Regions from separate parts of the Rosenbergiella sp. YN46 genome, predicted to be linked through region 2. Evidence: predicted binding sites of a transcription regulator. Region 2 holds the regulator's gene; each other region holds the start of a gene.
The links. The regulator LexA, encoded in region 2, represses DNA repair genes until DNA is damaged. The targets are predictions, from matches to a motif close to TNCTGTATGTACATACAGNA.
Positions count from the first base shown of each region.

Region 1 (2,201 bases), on a different contig from region 2:
GCCGAGCTGGCTTCGGTTGTCTCTAACCTGTCGGTCGAACCGCGTGCCACTCCGGAGATTCGTGAAATGGCTTTTCGCCTGCTGTGCCTCAACCATACGTTGACCAGCTACGTTTCAACGCTGGGGGCGCACAGAGAACGGCTCGAAAATCCAGAGATTCTGGCCCTGCTGGATGATGCGGTCTGCTATGTCGATGCGGCATTGCTCCCCTTGTACACAAATGGCGCAGACGCGGAGCGGATTCGGCAGGCTCTGGAGCAATTGAGCATTCGCCTGGAAAAAAGCCATCCTACCGCCGGAACCAAAGAGCCGTTGGTCATCCAGCAGATAGGATTGCTGGTCGCCTTACTGCCGGAGCTGTCGGCCCTACAGCAGCAGTTACATCAGCTACCTGAATAGAGCGTATCATTAACGATCTGCTCCGAAGCCCACTCCATAAGCTCCTGTCGCATCTGCAACGGGAGCGCTGCTTCATGCAGACCATAAATCGCTCCCGCCAGCGCCAGCAAAACCTTAACGCCAATCTCTTTATTAATACTCCGTAGTTTCAGCCAGCTCGCTTTCGCCCCCATAACCTGTAACGCCTCGACGTTTCGGATACCCACCACCCATAGCATGCTCTCCAGCCCGGAAGTGAGATTGGGTAGATCCTTGAGACGAGTAATAACGCTACGCGCTATTTTTTCTTGCCTGGCGCCGTTCAACGCCTGCCAGGACAGCGCCAGAAGCTGGACAGGTTCGCGCCACAGCGCTTCGCCTACCAGATAGTATTTGAGCGCGATTTGGCGACCGCGGCGGGAAAACGAGAGCGTGGGAAGCTGTTTTTGCAGGAAATAGCCTTCGTTTTGCTCACAGGCCCGAAGGTAAAGCTGTCCATTCGCAACCATCGCAAATACGGTATCATCAATATAGAGGCTGTAGCCGCCAAAGAGCGCGCGACACTGAATATCCCCCAGAGGCGACAGATACCTCCGTGTTCTGTCGATCTGTAAATAGCACGAATCTTTCATTTTATTTTCCTTAAAATCAAAGACTAATGTACATCCATCACATTAGCGATTCCATTTACAACAATCGACCATAGGCAACTTCCACGCCCCGGGCAATATGATTTTCTCCAGACCGGCCATCGAAGCTCAAAATTGCGAGACGCTTTCATAAATTGAGGTTGATCTTTGCGCGTACAGGTATTACTGTATATTCATACAGTAACCGATAAGGCTGGATACAATATGTCTTTACCTGCATCTCACGATCGTACGCAAAACTTAGCGCGCACCGTTCGCCCCCACGCGGCTTTTCATCACAACGATGGACATTTTGCGGGCGTTATCAGTGAAGTAGTCTATAGTGAAGATCGTGCCGGTTTGACGGAACTAATGCTTTTGCCACTATTACAGCAGCTTGGGCAACAGTCACGCTGGCAGCTTTGGCTAACGCCATGTCAGAAACTGAGTCGCCAGTGGCTGCAGTCTGCAGGCTTACCGCTAAGTAAAATGATGCAGGTTAATCAGGTCACACCGCAGACGACTGTCGAAACCATGGCGAAAGCGATGCGCACGGGAAACTACAGTGCAGTGATCGGTTGGTTGCCGCACGAATTGAGCGACGATCAACACAACTTGCTCAATCTCGCGGCCTGTGAAGGACAGACCACCGGCCTGATTTTACGCCCTGTCCCCTCCCTTTACCCCAGCGCCAGACCACGGGCAGGGCTAAAGATTCACTCCAGTTTGTATCATTAAGTAAATTTAGGATGACTCTTAGAAATTTTTTTGAGATGCCTCTCAGGTCATTGTGATTATAAAGAAAACCGCTTGTGGCAAGGCCTTGACAGGGGTTTAACGAAAAATCTCAGGCACAAACTTTAATCGCAAATGTAACAAACAGTGTCAAAGAAACGTTTTTTTTTATTCCCGAAACCTGCTGCGTACTTGTAACTTTTTAACTACGTTGTAGACTTTACAACGCCGGGGTTACTCAGCAATAACCGTCTTGAGCGGTAGAGCAACAATTTGAGTAGCGACCCGGGCGAAGGATTTAACCGTAGGCTCTGTAAAAATATTGAAGCCTATGGCCTTTTTGGATGATAACGAGGCGCAAAAAATGAAAAAGACAGCTATCGCGATTGCAGTGGCACTGGCTGGCTTCGCTACCGTAGCGCAGGCCGCACCGAAAGATAACACCTGGTATGCTGGTGC
Region 1 covers NZ_JAZHEE010000001.1:134,172-136,372, forward strand. Annotated here, with positions in the region: gene yccS (YccS family putative transporter) at 1-399, shown strand, start outside; gene V3W49_RS00690 (TfoX/Sxy family DNA transformation protein) at 384-1,010, opposite strand; gene sulA (SOS-induced cell division inhibitor SulA) at 1,233-1,745, shown strand; gene ompA (porin OmpA) at 2,107-2,201, shown strand, end outside.
Region 1: the regulator LexA is predicted to act here: its motif matches at 1,192-1,211, upstream of sulA (SOS-induced cell division inhibitor SulA).

Region 2 (2,201 bases):
GGTAAATTAAGGAGCTTGTATAAAAATCGGGACCAGCCTGACATAAACGATGTAAAGCCTCTGGTTAATCATGCAAATGCACCGCCAGAATACCAGAAACGGCACGGAATTTCTGCGGCACTACTATTCATCGAAGCGCTCTGGCGTTGACGCTGATTTTCGTCATACTGCCAGCGGCATTCGGTCTGGCTTTGTAAAACGGCCCGGGGGCACCCTTGCCGCGTTGATGTAACTGAACTATTTAGAGTGTATTTTTTGAAAAGGTTTCCATTACATGGCGAATAATACCACTGGTTTTACCCGTATCATTAAAGCTGCCGGCTATTCCTGGAAAGGTCTTAGCGCAGCGTGGCGTAACGAAGCGGCCTTCCGCCAGGAAGGGGTCGCTGCGGTTATCGCCATTATTGCGGCCTGCTGGCTGGACGTAGACGCCATCACGCGCGTACTGCTGATTGGCTCCGTCATGCTGGTCATGATCGTCGAAATTCTAAATAGCGCAATTGAAGCCGTCGTCGATCGCATCGGCAGCGAATATCACGAGCTTTCTGGTCGCGCTAAAGATATGGGGTCTGCCGCAGTGTTGCTGGCGATTATCGTCGCGATATTCACCTGGGTCACGCTACTCTGGCCGTATTTGCGGTAAAGCTTCAGGAAACGGAGAAAACGCTGATTTTTTACCGTGTTGTGGTTCCAAAATCGCCTTCTGCTGTATATACTCACAGCATAACTGTATATACACCCAGGGGGCGGAATGAAAGCGTTAACGGCCAGGCAGCAAGAGGTTTTTGATCTCATCAGGGAGCACATTAGCCAGACGGGAATGCCGCCCACTCGCGCGGAAATCGCGCAGCGACTGGGTTTCCGTTCGCCCAATGCCGCTGAAGAGCACCTGAAAGCACTGGCGCGTAAAGGGGTTATCGAGATCGTCTCTGGCGCTTCGCGCGGTATCCGTCTGCTGCATGAAGAAGAAGAGGGGCTGCCGCTGGTTGGGCGCGTTGCAGCAGGCGAGCCGCTGCTGGCCCAGCAGCATATCGAAGGCCACTATCAGGTGGATCCTTCTCTGTTTAAGCCAGGCGCAGACTTTCTGCTACGCGTGAGCGGCATGTCGATGAAGGATATCGGCATTATGGACGGCGACCTGCTGGCGGTGCACAAAACCCAGGAGGCGCGTAACGGTCAGGTTATCGTGGCCCGTATTGAGGATGAAGTTACGGTTAAACGACTGAAGAAACAGGGAAATACCGTACAGTTGCTGCCGGAAAACAGTGAGTTCGAACCTATCGTGGTCGATCTGCGTGAACAGAATTTCACCATTGAAGGGCTGGCCGTCGGGGTGATTCGCAACGGCGAATGGCTCTGATTTTTTAACTGCATCCTCCTGTTGACGCGTCCGCTCCGGGCGCGTCTTTGTTTTACATTCTCCTGACGGCACAACCGGATAATGGCAATGCCCCTTTTCCAGAAAACCGATAAAGCATTATGGCGGCTGGCGCTGCCGATGATTTTTTCCAACGTCACGGTGCCGCTGCTTGGGCTGGTGGACACCGCGGTTATTGGCCATCTCGACTCGCCGGATTATCTGGGCGGCGTGGCGATTGGCGCAACGGCTACCAGCTTTCTGTTTATGCTGCTCCTGTTCCTGCGAATGAGCACTACCGGCTTTGCGGCTCAGGCATGGGGCGCGAAGAATGCGCCGGCCCTGGCCAGAGCGCTGGTGCAGCCGCTGATGCTGGCGCTGATCGCCGGTGCGTTGATTGTGGCGTTACGTATCCCACTTATTGAACTGGCGCTGGCTATTGTCGGCGGCAGCGAACAGGTGTTGCACCAGGCGCAACGCTTTCTGACCATTCGCTGGCTGAGCGCGCCGGCGACGCTGGCTAACCTGGTGCTGCTGGGCTGGCTGCTGGGCGTGCAGTACGCCCGGGCGCCGGTTATTTTGCTGGTGGTGGGAAATTTGCTGAATATCCTGCTGGATCTCTGGTTCGTGGTGGGTCTGCACATGAACGTGCAGGGGGCTGCGCTGGCGACGGTGATTGCTGAATATGCGACGCTGCTTATCGGGCTGATTATGGTATGGCGAGTGCTGCGGCTGCGCGGCATTTCGATGGATATGCTGAAACAGGCCTGGCGTGGAAATATCCGCCGTCTGCTGGCGCTTAATCGCGACATTATGCTGCGTTCGCTGCTGCTTCAGCTCTGCT
Region 2 covers NZ_JAZHEE010000003.1:284,024-286,224, reverse strand. Annotated here, with positions in the region: gene plsB (glycerol-3-phosphate 1-O-acyltransferase PlsB) at 1-44, opposite strand, end outside; gene V3W49_RS04680 (diacylglycerol kinase) at 275-643, shown strand; gene lexA (transcriptional repressor LexA) at 752-1,360, shown strand; gene dinF (MATE family efflux transporter DinF) at 1,448-2,201, shown strand, end outside.

Region 3 (2,201 bases), on a different contig from region 2:
CTTTACCGCCTACACCAAAGTTTCCGATGAGGATAACCGTGCCATTTGGGCTTACCTGCAAACCCTGACGCCTGTGAAGCAGCACGTTGAAACCAACCAGCTGCCCTTCCCGTTCAGCGTACGTACCAGCCTGATTGGCTGGAACTGGCTGAACTTCGACAAAGGGGAATACCAGCCCGATATGTCGAAGTCTGCTGAATGGAACCGCGGGGCCTACATCGTGCAGGGCCTCGGCCACTGCGGCACCTGCCACACGCCTAAAAACGTGCTGGGCGGTGACAAGAACGACCAGTTCCTGCAGGGCGCCGAAGTGGAAAACTGGTGGGCGCCCAACATTACCGCCGCCAACCATGACGGCATTGGCCGCTGGAGCGTCCAGGACATTAAGGACTACCTGCGTACCGGAGTAAACCGCTACGACATCGCCTCCGGGCCGATGGCCGAAGAGGTGAAGAATTCTTCGCAGCACTGGAACGATGATGACCTGCAGGCCGTGGCGGTTTATCTGAAATCCCTTAAGCAGGATAACGAACAGCCGCCTGCCCCGCTGAAGCCTGAAGAGCCACAGATGGTCACCGGTAAAGCGATCTACTTTGATCGCTGCTCCGCGTGCCATACTTCTTCCGGCAAAGGCGTACAGCATATCTTCCCGCAACTGGCGGACAGCCCGCTTATCAACGCCAAAGAGCCGGTTTCTTTAATGCGCGTTGTACTGGCCGGCAGCCGCGGCGTGGATACGCCGCATCGCCCAACCGCACCAGCTATGCCGGCTTTCGCAGCTACCATGACCGACAGCCAAATTGCCGACGTGCTGACTTACGTTCGCAACAGCTGGGGCAACGCGGCGCCCGCCGTTAGCGCCAGCGACGTTCAGAAGATGCGCGAAAAGCTGAAAGAATAATACCGCCCCGGGGAGCTTCGGCTCCCCTCTTTATTCCGCCTGCGTTACCGCAACCGGAATATACATTTCGATATCCCATACGCCATTGCTTCCGTCGCTAAGATAAATTTCAAACACCGGCCCTTCTCTGAGCGAATGCGCTCCATCACCAGAAACCGCCGTGAAGAAGTTAAGCCATGGCATGCTAAAATCACCATCCGCGACCTGTACCCTGGCCACGGCAAACAGGCCCGCCGCCAGCCGGGTTTTAGTCACCCCTTCGCTATTGGGCGGCACCTCAAACGCTGGCTCAACCGATATCATGGTATCGCAGCGTAGCGCTTCCGGCGGCGTGAGCTCCGGGTTACCAAAGTAAACTGCGATCCACTCCCTGGGGACTAACTGCCTGGTGGCAACCCAGGCCTGGAGCTGTTCAAAGCCCTTCGGCACCGTCTTTTCCCAGGGGCCGACCAGATGAAATCCCGCCAGCGTACGTTCTGCAACCTGTTGAATTTGATACTGCATAATAGCCTCCATATATCACCACTGTAAATTTATACAGATCAATATCAGAGTCCAAAATAGCGTGCAAGACAGACCAATGGCATCCTGTGATGCCGATTCCATAATAGTGGTGAAAAAGCAGACAGAAGAAAAGCCAGAAGCAATATGGGCGGGAAGAATCCCGCCCGATAAGGCAATCCGAATCAGGGTTTACGGAACCAGTCGCTAATGCGTGAAAACAGGCCGCCCTTATTTACCGCTTCCAGCGTCACCAGAGGCATTCTGGCTACCTCTTTATCGCCGTTATAAAGTTCAATGTCGCCAATCTGCTGGTGAGCCTTGATTGGCGCTTCCAGCGTCGGCGTATCCAGCACGTACTTCGCTTTAATGCCGGAAACCTGGCTTTTCGGCAGCGCCATCCAGAAATCACGATCCGGCCCCACGCCGATCTTCTCTTTATCGCCGTACCAGACGCGCTCCTTACCCACCTGGTTGCCGCTTTGCATTACCCGAACCGTATCGAAATTATCCTGGCCCCAGTGCAACAGTTTGCGGGCCTGCTCTTCGCGCCCTTTCGAGCTGTCGGCGCCCATCACAACGGCAATCAGCCGACGGTGTCCATCTACGCTGGAAGCGATAATATTAAAACCCGCTCCTGAGGTATGGCCGGTTTTCAGTCCATCCACCTTCAGCGATTTATCCCATAACAACCCATTACGGTTGTACTGCGTGATGCCGTTCCAGGTCAGGCTTTTCTCGCTGTACATATGATAAAACTCCGGTTCTCCGTGGATAATCGCCCGCGATAGCAGGGCCA
Region 3 covers NZ_JAZHEE010000002.1:61,621-63,821, reverse strand. Annotated here, with positions in the region: gene V3W49_RS01900 (cytochrome c) at 1-901, shown strand, start outside; gene sbmC (DNA gyrase inhibitor SbmC) at 932-1,405, opposite strand; gene dacD (serine-type D-Ala-D-Ala carboxypeptidase DacD) at 1,588-2,201, opposite strand, start outside.
Region 3: the regulator LexA is predicted to act here: its motif matches at 1,425-1,444, upstream of sbmC (DNA gyrase inhibitor SbmC).